2 regions of the Gilliamella sp. B3022 genome follow, and region 1 is predicted to be linked to the other one. Evidence: riboswitches for the same ligand, from Rfam matches in the RefSeq annotation. Region 1 holds a riboswitch; the other holds the start of a gene.
The links. A riboswitch is a leader RNA that binds a small molecule or an ion and turns the genes downstream of it on or off. The one in region 1 is predicted to bind thiamine pyrophosphate.
Positions count from the first base shown of each region.

Region 2: it holds a riboswitch for thiamine pyrophosphate, as region 1 does, so the genes downstream of both, thiM (hydroxyethylthiazole kinase) here and thiB (thiamine ABC transporter substrate binding subunit) in region 1, are expected to answer to the same signal.

Region 1 is NZ_CP071867.1:117,556-124,385, forward strand. Features, by position in the region: gene dinB (DNA polymerase IV) at 1-331, opposite strand, end outside; gene cptA (phosphoethanolamine transferase CptA) at 417-2,129, opposite strand; gene thiQ (thiamine ABC transporter ATP-binding protein ThiQ) at 2,262-2,972, opposite strand; gene thiP (thiamine/thiamine pyrophosphate ABC transporter permease) at 2,959-4,563, opposite strand; gene thiB (thiamine ABC transporter substrate binding subunit) at 4,563-5,570, opposite strand; TPP riboswitch at 5,611-5,716, opposite strand; gene J4T76_RS00540 (hypothetical protein) at 6,011-6,139, shown strand; gene J4T76_RS00545 (hypothetical protein) at 6,565-6,771, opposite strand.
Region 2 is NZ_CP071867.1:533,379-540,208, reverse strand. Features, by position in the region: gene mnmE (tRNA uridine-5-carboxymethylaminomethyl(34) synthesis GTPase MnmE) at 1-552, shown strand, start outside; partial or broken gene J4T76_RS11810 (hypothetical protein) at 874-1,014, opposite strand; gene J4T76_RS02355 (heavy-metal-associated domain-containing protein) at 1,470-1,673, shown strand; gene J4T76_RS02350 (STY0301 family protein) at 1,928-2,413, shown strand; gene J4T76_RS02345 (STY0301 family protein) at 2,573-3,028, shown strand; gene thiD (bifunctional hydroxymethylpyrimidine kinase/phosphomethylpyrimidine kinase) at 3,353-4,147, opposite strand; gene thiE (thiamine phosphate synthase) at 4,159-4,806, opposite strand; gene thiM (hydroxyethylthiazole kinase) at 4,816-5,604, opposite strand; TPP riboswitch at 5,662-5,764, opposite strand; gene trkA (Trk system potassium transporter TrkA) at 5,800-6,830, opposite strand, start outside.

The DNA.
Region 1 (6,830 bases):
CGGTCACATCTAAATACGCTTCATCTAATGACAAAGTTTCAATCGATTTAGTATAACGTTGAAATATTTGATGGATTTGCTTGGAGATTTCTTTATAAACAGCATGTCGACTTGGGATAACTTTAAGATTAGGACATAATTTCAGTGCTTGTGACATAGACATTGCACTATGTATCCCATATTGACGAGCTAAATAATTTGCAGTAGCAACAACGCCGCGTTTACGTGGATCCCCCCCTACAGCTATCGGCAAATTACGATAACGGGGATTATCTCTCATTTCAACTGCGGCATAAAAACAATCCATATCAACATGAATAATTTTTCGCATAGATTACTGTTTCACTGCATTTAAAATATAACTGTATAAATATACAATAGCATACCTTAAATGCTGGTGTAAACACTCTATAGACTTACTTTGTCAATTTATCAAAATCAATTAATCCATTTTTATCATAAGGATCACCAATCCAGCGTTTTCCCTCATAATAATTAGGATTTACTAAACTTTTTTCTGGTAGATATAAATTATAGCTCAGTCCAGCTAAATCAGACCATGTATGGATCAAATTCTGAGTACTAAATTTACGATTCACATAAGCATGATAGTTGTTAGGATGAGAAGCGATCCAACTAGGTGATTGCCATAACATAAATGGTATCGTATACATGGTACGTGTTGGTGCCTTTTCGTTACGGCCTAAAATATCATGTGGCGGAGTTTGGTAAACATCTTCACCATGATCAGAGAAATACAACATAAAGCCATTATCATGACTATTTTTGAATAGATTAAATAAAGTAGTTGTCACAAAATCATTATAACTTATAGCATTATCATAAGAATTGTATACATCCACATTCTCATCATGAATCTTAAATGGAATACTCGCTTTATCTTTAAATCGATCATATACCCCATCTTTTGGATAGCGGAATTCATATTTCATATGTGTGCCAAGAAGATGAATAATAATAAATTTCTTTTCTTCAGGTTCAGCAAGCACTTTCTTAAATGGTTCAAAGACCGACTCATCATATTGTCTTGAACTTTGATTTCGATCGTTATTCATATAAAACTGTTCATCTGTTTGTTTAGAAAACATCGTCAACATCGTATTGCGTTTAGTGATAGTTTGTTGATTGGTTATCCAATAGGTTTTATACCCTGCTTGTTTCATTAAGTCAATTAATGAGGGTTGGCTTAGGTAAAGGTCAGGATGTTGTTCATCCGCAAAAGTTAAGGCTTGTTGTAAAACCTCTATGGTATATGGCCTTGAAGACACAACATCATTAAACACTAAAAATTCTGGATTATCTTTTTTAAATTGCTCAATTTGTGGCGTCGTGTTACGGGGATATCCATAAATATTCATGCGATTGCGTGTGGTTGATTCACCGATGACTAAAACCAGTGTTCTTGGCGTATTTCCATTAGCATCATGTAAATCCTTAACAGGAGGTAAAGTACTCAAATGATGCATTATATCTTCCATATTCGAAAGTTGAGATCGATAAGCAATATAACTATTAATTAGTTGCCAAGGTACAGTGGTTTCCATTCGAGTTAACAAATGTGTTGCCGCTTTTTGCAAAGATGTTTTTTTTATTGTGACACTAATAACGAGTGGCATAATGGCATAAATAACAATTAATAATGACACAATCCATTTGGTTGGATTTTTGACATAAACAGGTCTTACTATGCTCCAAAGATAGATTCCAATTAAACAATATATAATCACGATAGCGATAAGTTTGAAACTAAAATACTGCTGAATAAATTCATTCGACTCAGTTAGATTTGATTCGGCCATGACAAAAAACACACTTTGAGAAAATTCCTGACGATAAATTATAAAATAACTTATTGAAATCAATGATAAAAATCCTACAATCAAACCATAGACAGTGGCAATTTTTCGAGTCTGATTTGGAAATAGTAATACTGGAATCAACCAAATTAAACTATAGATGATTGAATCACGTAAGCCAATAACATTAGCATGCCCAGAAGCAAAAATATAAAGTTGTAAACTACTGGAAAAATAGGTAAAAAATAAAACAACAACGATAAGTGCTGACCAATTAAACTTTTGGTTTTCTTGTATATTTGTCATGAAAATTTATTCGACATCAATAGTTATAGATGCGCATAAAATACACATACTAGATTAAAAAAACCTTAAGTAATACCAGGCTGATATTTAGAAAAAATTAATAGATCATCTCGTTAAGTAAATCTTTGAAAAAACCGTCTATTTTTTATTTAATGACAAACCTAATAATTTAGCAATTTCCGCATTTTCGAATTTGTTAAGTTGCCAAGGAGAATTATTAAAAATGATCTTCCCACTATCAACGACTATACAGCGTGAAAAGTTGTTCAAAGAATCATCCAGATAATGGGATACCATGAGTAACGTTAATGCCAATTCTTCACAAATATGATTAACCAACTCTAGCATTTCAAACCGCAATGCTTGGTCTAATGCCGAGAATGGTTCATCCAACAATAAAATAGGACGATGTTGAATTAAACAGCGTGCCAAAGCAACCCGTTGGCGCTGTCCTCCTGAAAGTTGATTGGGGTAGCGCGCATTAAAACCGGCTAAACCAACTTTAGCCAGCATATCAGCGACATTTTGCTTCTCAAAATTTGTTATCTTTAATGACGGTTTGATACCTAAAGCAATATTTTGCTCGACGGTTAAATGATCAAATAAGTTATTATTTTGAAACATCATTGAAACTGGGCGCTTACCGGGTAAAGTATGAGTCATGTTTTGATGGTTAAGGATGATTTTCCCTGAACTTGGAAAAATAAATCCTGCAATCAAACTTAAAAAGGTACTTTTACCTGCACCACTGGGACCAACAATGACCACTTTTTCTTGGGCATCAATTTGCACATTAAAATGCATCTTAAAATCATCATATTGATAATTAATTTGATTAAGTTCGATCATAATCCATCACAAATAATAAACTAAAAGATAAGATTAACAAAAATGCAGCCGTCACTGCGCTTTCTTGATAATGATAATGCGCTATTTGTTGATATAAATAAAAAGGCAATGTGGAGACTGCCTGTCCGCCAAATAATGCAATAATCCCAAAATCACCCATCGACAATAATGCCGAAAAAGCCACAGTCAAAGTAATGAGTTTTTTTAATGATTTATATTCGATTAAATAAAAATGATTAATGCCTACAATGTTTAATGTCTGACTTAATTGCCAATAACGTGATGTGACATCATACATGGGTGTCTCAAGATTTTTTAAGACAAAGGGTAATGCCATTAAACCATTACAAAGCATCATTAATCCACAAACGAACACTGCATTATCTGCCCATTGAAATGACACAATAAACAATCCAGATGCAAGCACCATGCTTGGAATGGCTAAAATTAATGACCCAACTAACATTAAACGATTGCTCCATTGTTGCTGTTTATTAATCAGTAGGCGGCTATTGGTCCAAAGCAATAATAAGGCAAGTAATACAGCAATCATGGCTGAACCAAAGGCAATTATTAACGAATACATAACCGATTGTTGAAAATCTGAACTTAACAGCGACCATTGGAAATAACTTATACCTTCAATTAATAACATAATCATTGGCAACAAAATATACATTCCGCCAAAAACAACAATAACAGCACTAACGATGCCCATCGTCACAGTAATTGGCAAACAATAATGAGGACGGATATACTGCACACTCAAATCGCGATAATGATTTATTTTTCTCATAAGCCAAACAAAACTAATACAGCAAATAAGTTGAATCAACGCCAATATGATGGCTTGTATCAAATCAAAGTCCCGAATCGATTGATAGATCGCCACTTCAATCGTAGTATATTTAGGTCCTCCTCCTAATGCCAATACAATGGCAAAACTGGTAAAACAAAGCAAAAAAACCAGTCCGGACATAGGTAAAAGCTGCCGGCGCAATAATGGCCATTCGACTAATTTAAAATAAGTAAAATGAGAAAAATTCAGCTGTGCAGCCAGTTGCTTTTGCTCAACAGGAACACTACTTAATGTTTGATAAAATAGACCACTTGCATAAGGAAAATTCAAAAAAACATGTGCTAATAAAATGCTCGATAATCCATAAATTGAAGTTGAAAAAGATAATCCTAAATAAGCAAAGCAAGAAGCGAATAAACCATGTTGACCATAAACGGATAATAGACCTGTTACTACAACTAATGTTGGTAGAATAAAGGCAACGGGCATAATCCGTATTAAAAAGCTTTTTCCCCAAAAATTAATCATTGTTAACGATTTAGCCATAACAACGGCCGCAAATATCGACAATGATGTCGATAATATAGCTTGTATGAAAGTAATCCAAATAATATGCAACAAATAGTTATCAAAATAGACTGTTAGATTATCGTATTTCATAGCTGTATAGCAAAGTGCAAATAGAGCTGTACCTAAAACCAATATTATTAAGCTGGCAGCGCTAATACCTGGCAGTAACGTTCTAAAATTCAACATTGCACTATATAAACAGATTAATCGTTTACTTTTCATTACTGACTAATGGCTGATTGCCATTCACGTACCCAAGCTTTTTGATTATCAGCCACTTTCTGTGCATCAAATTCAAGAGCTTTATTGATTTTATTAATCTGGTCAAATGCAGGTGGTAAAAAAGTGCTTATAATAGGATACATAACATTTTTTTCAGCAAATTGCTGTTGCACCTCAGGCGTTAATAAATATTGTAAAAAGCGACGTGCTAATTGCGGTTGCTGACTGTATTTAGTCATGCCCGCTATTTCAACTTGACGATAATGCCCCTCATCAAAAACAGCAGAATTATAACGAAAATCTTGATCGTTAATGATATGTGCAACAGGGGAAGTACTGTAACTAAGCACAAAATCAGCTTCACCTTTTAAAAACATACCGTATGCCTCACTCCAACCTTTGGTAACCGTTACGGTATTTTTAGCAATCTTTTGCCAGGCAAATACCGCATCATTACCGTAAATGCTTTTTACCCAAAAAAGTAAACCTAATCCAGGCGTACTGGTTCTTGGATCTTGATAAATAATCTTCCAATTCGCTTTATTTTCAACTAATTCATGCAATGAGTGAGGAGGACTTTTTATTTTTTCTTTATTATAAATAAAAGCAAAATAACCGAAATCATACGGAATAAAATCCTCATCCCACCAATCAGTGTTAAGATTATTAGGTTTAGTTATTTGGTGGGGAGTAACTATATCAGCCTGTTTGGCTTGCCCTAAAAGATTGTTGTCTAACCCTAAAATAACATCGGCGCTCGTTTTATTACCCTCTAGGCGAAGGCGATTTAAAATTGACACACCATCCCCCAGAGTAACAATATTAAGTTGGCAATCACATTGAGCTTCAAAACCCTGTTTAATAACTTCGCCAGGTCCCCACTTAGAAATGAAAGAGTTGTAACTATAAATGGTCAAAGTAGGTTTATCATAAAGATTAGCATTGGCTGAAGTTGCCACGAAAAACACAGAAAATAAAAATGACTGTAAAAATTTATTACAAAACATTTTGCCTCCAAAAAAGCGAATAAAAGACAAAAGGTTTGAGCAGAAACAATAACTCAAATCCCTCCGCTGGCATGACCCAGTTCAGGTTCGACGAGTTGCATTAGCAAATAATACTCTCAGTCCTTAGGACACCCCGTTGAGAACGATGTTAGTTTAGTAGTTAGTTGAATGATTGTAAATAAAGAAAGTCGTTTGTTTTTTTGTAATCATTTTTAAGTAAGAAAATCCATTGATTTCAAATAAATTTCAATTATATCAATAATTATCAACCTAAGATCCTCATCTAAGTATAAAAAATGGATATGCTAAATGAAAAATAGCGATATTTATAAAAAATATTTAGGAGTCTATACCGTCTCGTTTTTCTGTTTTTATATTATTATTGTATATTTATCATTTATTCTTCTATTCATTTGAAAATTTTTTCTGGAAAGGATCCTATGGTAATTGATGAATATGCCTTGCATTCATTAATTACCAGAAGTAACTTTTTGGTATTAGATGCAAAAGATCCATTTTTGAAAGCCTTACCATTTGAAATGGGCAATCAGATTGCATATCATTATTAAACCAAACAATATCGTTTTATCCGATATCTTTCAATAAATTATGGAGCTCTCTTCAAAAAACACACCTAATCAGATTCAAAAGTGCTATCGCGCTTTCGAATACAGCTGTTGATTTGACGCCAAATGAACATCAATTGCTCTTCAGTATGTGCCTGTGTTTCATTAAAAGGAATTTTGTAATACATTCTGATACCCTATAGGGGGGATTTAAAAGTTGGATCTGTCATATGAATTCCTAACATAAATACATACCCTCTGCCATCGGTACCCTTCTAAAAGATTGAAATATCGGATGTACTCGTATCCTCCATACGTTCAAAAATGACACCTTGGTGCTCTATCAGGATCTTTTAAGGGATAAAGGATATAATTGCTTTCAAATAACTTCCATCAATCAAATGATCAGGCTTAGTTTCTCTCAACTCTTACTCACGCAGGGTTATCATTTGTTTAAAAGAGAGCAAATATTGTCGTTGAGTAGCAATGTTGTTATTATCACTCTGATAATAACAACATCCTCCGTGACTTGCTTCAAATTGAACTGGTAAATTAATTAGATAAGTGCCTAAGCAACGGATTGAGGAATTTTCTAAGCTTTGCGTCACTTGTTGTTTTTTTGATAAATCAGCCATACGCACTCGAGATAAGAGTTCGTATCTCCTTTAACTCAGAAAGATCAAGACGATTTTTA
Region 2 (6,830 bases), 420 kb from region 1:
GCTGGACTGCGTCAGGCCAGTGATGAAGTAGAGCGTATAGGTATTGAGCGTGCATGGCAAGAAATAGAACAAGCCGATCGCGTTTTATTTATGGTTGATAGCACAACTACTAGTGAAACCAATCCAGAAAAATTATGGCCAGAATTTATTGAACGATTACCTAAAAATATTCCTATAACCGTAATTCGCAATAAAGCTGATTTAACCGGCGAAATACTTGATTATAGCGAACAAGAGGGGTATGCGCTCATACAATTATCAGCTCGAACGGGTGAAGGTATAACACTATTGCGTGATCATCTAAAACAAGCTATGGGCTTTTCAAGCAGCACAGAAGGTGGTTTTTTAGCTCGGCGTCGCCACTTGCAAGCACTTGAAAAAGCCTCAGAGCATTTAAATAATGGTAAATACCAACTCGCGACATTTCATGCTGGTGAACTATTAGCTGAAGAGCTCAGACTAGCTCAAGAAGCCTTAAGTGAAATTACAGGTCAATTTACTTCTGATGATTTATTAGGAAGAATATTCAGTTCATTTTGTATTGGCAAATAAGTTGAGCGTTATAAATTAATCTCCTTTTTGGAGATTCTTCAATATTCAACCTATATTGCTTTTTGAGCTTTATAGGTTGAATTCATCTATCTTCTATAAAATAGGTATAGAGTTTAAAATTTCGACCCTATAGTAAATAGTAAAATTATGAAAAATTAAGCTGACTTATTTATTTTTTCCAGCATTATTTGAAACTAAAATTAAAATTAAAACTAAAATTGAGATAAAACATAAGAGACAAAATACCACATTGAACCATAGTTCTAGTGCAACACCTATAGTTACACATTGATCTCAGGCAATACTTACTGAATAGATTCATGCCGAAATTGCCACCCCAAATGAACCGCCTAATGAGATTGCCATTTTAGGTATTCCTGATGCAATACCAACTTTATCTTTATAGGCGCTAGATATTGCTGTGTCAATCGATGGTGTGGCATAAAATCCTAAGCCAAGAAAAATTAAAAAATTGCATACAAATCAATCACAACAACTCATTCGTTTAATATATATACAATACCTCCAATTTTTGTTGATCCTATGATTTATTTAATTTTATATTGGAAGATGTGTATGACTTGAAAATATAATTGCAAAATAATCTGCCGGTTATTCAACCGTCTAATATGGGTATCATTATTTATACTAATTGTGCGGCAATGTCAGTTTTATTGGTTCTTGTATTTAATTTAATAACGTTAAATTGAAATTAACATGTTCAATTTATTTTTTTGTCGGTTTGGATTTGGTTAGTTTTGGCGTAATATAATCAATATGTTTAACTTAGCTGATGGCTAAAACTAACTAAATCGTTTTGTACAACGCATCAAAAGTATAGAGAAAATCTGACATTTTCTATGATGTGAGTAGGATAGAATGTAGTTAAACTATTTAATAACTATAAGGGGTTCATTATGAAATTAATTGTGGATAATATGAGTTGTCAACATTGTGTAAATACCATTACTAAAGCAATCAACGATATCGATCCTAAAGCGAGAGTGACTGTAAATCTTACTAAGCATGAAGTTGATATAGAAGGAGGAACGATCTCACAAGAAGCAGCCATTTTAGCAGTTAATGAAGCGGGATTTGAATTTGTGGGTATCTCGTATTAGAAATTAATAATATAAACTTATAATATTAATAAATTCAGGCGATTAAACTAAAAAATCGCCTTTTTTATCACACAAAATCGATTTAAACATCCATCTTCTCCAAAAGTTTAGTTTATTTTTTTAAAAATCAATATTTTCCCCAATATATAACATATTAATTCTTCTTGATTTTTCTCATGGTGTTGGCATAATCATCTGAAATAATAGCAAATTTGGTATATGTGATAATGTGCTAATTTTAAAGGATCTATAATATGGATGATAAAATATTACGTATTACTGTTGCTTCAATGGCTTGGTTGGCAGCAGTTTTTTTTGTGAATGCTTATCAGATTGAATGTCCAAAAGAACTGAAAGTCAAAAAATATGTTGAAAATCTGACAAATGGATGGGAGGTTGTTGAGAGTGAAGATGGTGCTATATATGAACCTTTAAGCATAGCAGTTTATTACAATAAACCAGTTAAAAAGATTCAACAAAAGCCAGAAGAAACTTTAATTGGTCGTAAGAATTGGGGTAAACAATTTGAGCTTACCTGGCAGGTCAGTCGACCTATAGATGATATTCCTTTTTATGTCGACTGTATTTATGTTGGAAGTAAAATCGAAATGATAAAAAAAATAGATCGTTCAGTGAATATATGCAAAAGTTTTTATTCTGAGGATAAATACGGAAAAGTAGTAAATAATGTTGTTTCGCTTAACTGCACTACAAATAAAACGAGCGATACAAAAAATTAGGTAAGAATTTTATTATCAAAACAAGATAATGAATAATCTAATTTTTAAAAATTTAATGATATCTATTTACTATTTTAATCAAATTATCATGACAATTTACAATATTAACCTGTTTTTCTAATTATTAATTGTAAAGACAGTTTAGAGAGGACATAGGATATGACATGGAAAAGATTATGCAATACTATGATAATTATCGCTTGGTTAGCGAGCGTTTTTACTGTGAACGCGTACCAGATAGATTGTCCAAAAGAGATCACCTTTAAAGAAAAAGTTGAAGATAAGCCCGATGGATGGGATGTATCTGAAGATAAAACTGTTACTTCATTTTTTTTAAATTTAGAACTTTATTATGATAATCCTGTGAAAAAAGCTGCGCAAGTGCCCGTATCTGGCACAAGTGATGGCTTTAAACAGCAATTAGTGTGGAGAGTCAATAATGCTGAAGATACTGCCCCTTATTATGCTGTTTGTGTATATGCAGAGAGTGGAATTGCAATAACCAAAAAAATTGACCCTTCAATGAAGAGTTGCTGGGTTATTTATTCAGAAGATGAAAATGTAAAACAAGGTACGCTCCACTGTAGTGTGAGTGAATCAAAGAATCGCCATTAATTCCTTGTAATGTGGAGATTCTTTTAATATAAAATTATGTTGCACTGAAGGGCTTTATCAAAGTTATTTTAATCATTGCTCTTATACTTAAAAATTTATTTTTTAAAAAGTAATTTGGATTTATGCTACGTGCAATAACGATTTTAATTCCTGTAGTTTTCGTTGTTATTGGTTTATTAGCATTAATAGATAGTTGATTTCAATTATTAATCAAAATTAAAATACTTTGAGTATCTATGCCGTACTACTGTGTCGTTATGTTTAAAAATTGTATTAATCATCTTATTAGTTACACCTGTTGTCAATATTCATTAAAAACTTCATTTACCACCATCGATAAAAATGATGCGTTGGTCCAATTCCTTGACCAATTTTTAAATCATCCGCATGACTTATCGCACCTTGCAAGTATTCTTTTGCTTGTCGTACGGTGTGTTCTAAATTATGTGTTGGTAACAAAGCTGCAATTGCTGCTGATAATGTGCAACCTGTGCCATGAGTGTTTTTAGTTTGGATGCGTGATGATACCATTTTGATGGTTCTTGTTGGGGTGATTAAATAATCGGGGCTTTCTTGACTTTGCAAATGCCCACCTTTTATTAATACCGCTTTACAGCCGAATTTTAATAAGTCATGCCCCTGTTGTTGCATTTCATCTTCGCTTTTTGCCTCATCACATTCCAGTAAGGCAGCAGCTTCAGGTAAGTTAGGTGTTATTACCGTGGCTAAAGGTAATAGTAATTCACGAATTGCTTTAACTGCATCAGATTTTAAAAGTGAATGTCCACCTTTAGCAATCATTACGGTATCTAGCACTATATTGGCAATAGGATTATCATTTAATAGATGATAAACCGTAGTCACAATCTCTTTATTCATTAACATACCTATTTTTACGGAATCAATTTTGATATCACGATAAAGGGTGTTAAATTGTGCGGCTACAAATTCGGGATCGATTGCCATCACACCATTTACTCCTTGGGTACTTTGGGCCGTGAGCGCTGTTATTACCGACATTCCATATGCTCCGATCGCAGAAAAGGCTTTTAAATCGGCTTGAATTCCGGCACCACCACTTGGATCAGAACCGGCCATTGTTAAGGCCACTGTTGTCATAATTTTTCTTCCTATCTTAATTTAATTGGTTGTATTTTTTCGAGTAGCAATAACGTAGATTGTTGTACATTTTTTTGACCACAAATAGCTGACACCACCGCGATACCTTCAATGCCGGTTTGTAGTATTTGTGTGGCATTGTTGGTATTAATACCGCCTATAGCGACAGCAGGGCATTGTTTTAGCTTAACTAATTGGGATAATTGTGGCATGCCTATTGCTGGTTCTGCATCTTGTTTAGTGGTGGTAGGATAAATAGGACCAATCCCAATATAATCGACAAGTTGCCATGGAACCGCATTCAGTTGTTGACGATTGGCGACCGAAAATCCTAACCACTTATCATTACCGATTAATTTACGGGCAACATCGACAGGTAAATCGCTTTGCCCAATATGGACACCATCGGCATCAACGGCTAGGGCAATATCGACATGATCATTAATCAATAAGGGGACGGTAGTGTCATTTAGCAGCTCTTTTAATGCCAGTGCGGTGTGATACCAATCTTTGCCAGAAAAGTCATGTTCTGATCTTAATTGTACTGCCGTTACCCCATTGGCAACAGCTATTTTGGTGGTTTCTATCATGCCTTTAATGCCACCGCATAACATTGGATCTAATACTAAATAGAGACTTAAATCGAGTTGTTTTTTCATGTGATTTCTTTATACATATAATGAGTTAAATAGTGAAAGCTTATCCAATAATGACACAGAGTAAGTGCCTAATCCTTGATGTTTATTGGCAAGCTCGCCAGCTTTTTTCATCATAAAGCAAGCTGAAGCCGCTGCAAGTAAGGGATTAGTTGATCCGGCAATAAACGCTGCAACCATGGCAGAGAGCGAGCAGCCGGTGCCTGTAATTTTAGTTAATGTAATATCGCCACCTTTGATGCTATAAGTTTCCGTGCCATTGGTGATATAGTCGATATCGCCCGTAATAGCAATAATGGTTTGATGTTTTAGTGCTTGCTTTTTAGCTGCATTTAAAGCAGATTCGGTGGAGTCTTGACCATCAGGACCTTTAGCAGATGTGGTCTCACCATTTAATGCCAATATTTCTGATGCATTGCCACGCACTACTGTTGGCTTAAAAGCTAATAATTGTTGGACGATTTCACTGCGATAGGCGAGCGCAGGCCCAATAGCAACCGGATCAAGTACCCATGGTGTTTGATTTTGTTGAGCGCTAGCAGCGGCTAATAACATACTTTGCGCACTGCTGCTATGAATGGTACCAACATTGATTAATAAACCACTGGCAATTTGTGCAAAAGTAGCAACTTCTTGTTCCGCAATGACCATCGCTGGCGATGCACCAATCGCTAATAAGACATTGGCGGTAAAGTTCTGTACGACATCATTAGTAATACAATGTATTAATGGAGATCGTTGTTTTATGTGATCAATAAAAGGCCTAACTTGAGCTAGTTGTAGAGTATTGATGGCAGACATATTCTTTCCTTACTACGATGTTTAAAATTAATTAAGGGAAGAGTGGCCAATCTAGAATTTTCAAGGCTGAGACTTCCCTACGCTGGTATAATCCAGATCAGGTTCAACGGGTAAAATCTCAGTTTTTTGTACTTTACAAAAAACACCCCGAGTCAAAGAGTATTTATTATGGACTGACTAAAAATTTAACACAAGCTATTGTAATAATTTTTCTATATCAGTTATATCACGACGGTCGGGTAAGAAGATGATAAGATGATCGTTACTTTCAATGGTTAGATCGGTATTAACGATAATCACATCTTCCCCACGCACTACTGCACCGATAGTGGCACCTGAAGGTAACTTTAAACCATTGATATTTTTACCAACCAGTTTGGAACTGTCTTTATCCCCCTGAGCTACCACCTCTACTATTTCTGATTCACCTTGCCTTAAAGAGACAACTTTGACTACACCTGTTTGCCTTACATGACTTAATAACTCTGAAATAGTGGCGTGTTGTGGTGAAATAGCAATATCAATAACACTATCATTAATCAGTTCAAGGTAGGCTTGCTTTTGAATTAAAACAATAACTTTTTTTGCGCCCATTCTTTTAGCCAGCATTGATGACATAATGTTAGATTCATCGTCACTTGTTACGGCAATAAATAGATCAGTCAGTTCAACTTGTTCTTGTGATAGTAGCTCTTGATCTGACGATTCACCATGTAAAACAGTGGTATTGACCAATTGTTCGGCAATTAATTCGGCACGCTCAGCATTACGTTCGATTAATTTGACTTGATAATCATTTTCTAAACGTTTGGCTAGGGCAACCGCTATGCCGCCACCGCCACTAATAATGATACGCTTATAAGGTTTTTCAAGTCTCTGTAATTCACTTGTTACTGCTTTGATGTTGCTAGGTGGAGTAATGAAATAGACCATATCACCAGCCTCAATAAGTGTGGAAGCTAATGGGCGAATAAAGCGGTTTTTTCGATATATTGCAACAACCCTAGCTTCAACATGGGGTAAATGTTCTTTCAGTTCAGACAGTTCACTTCCGACTAATGCTCCACCATAATAGGCAGTGACTGCAACCAAACATACACGATTATCGTAGAAAGAAGCAAACTGTAAAGATCCTGGATATTGTACTAACTGACTGACATGATTGGTAATAAGATTCTCTGGAGCAATAATATGGTCGATATTAATGCAATCTTTATTAAAGAACG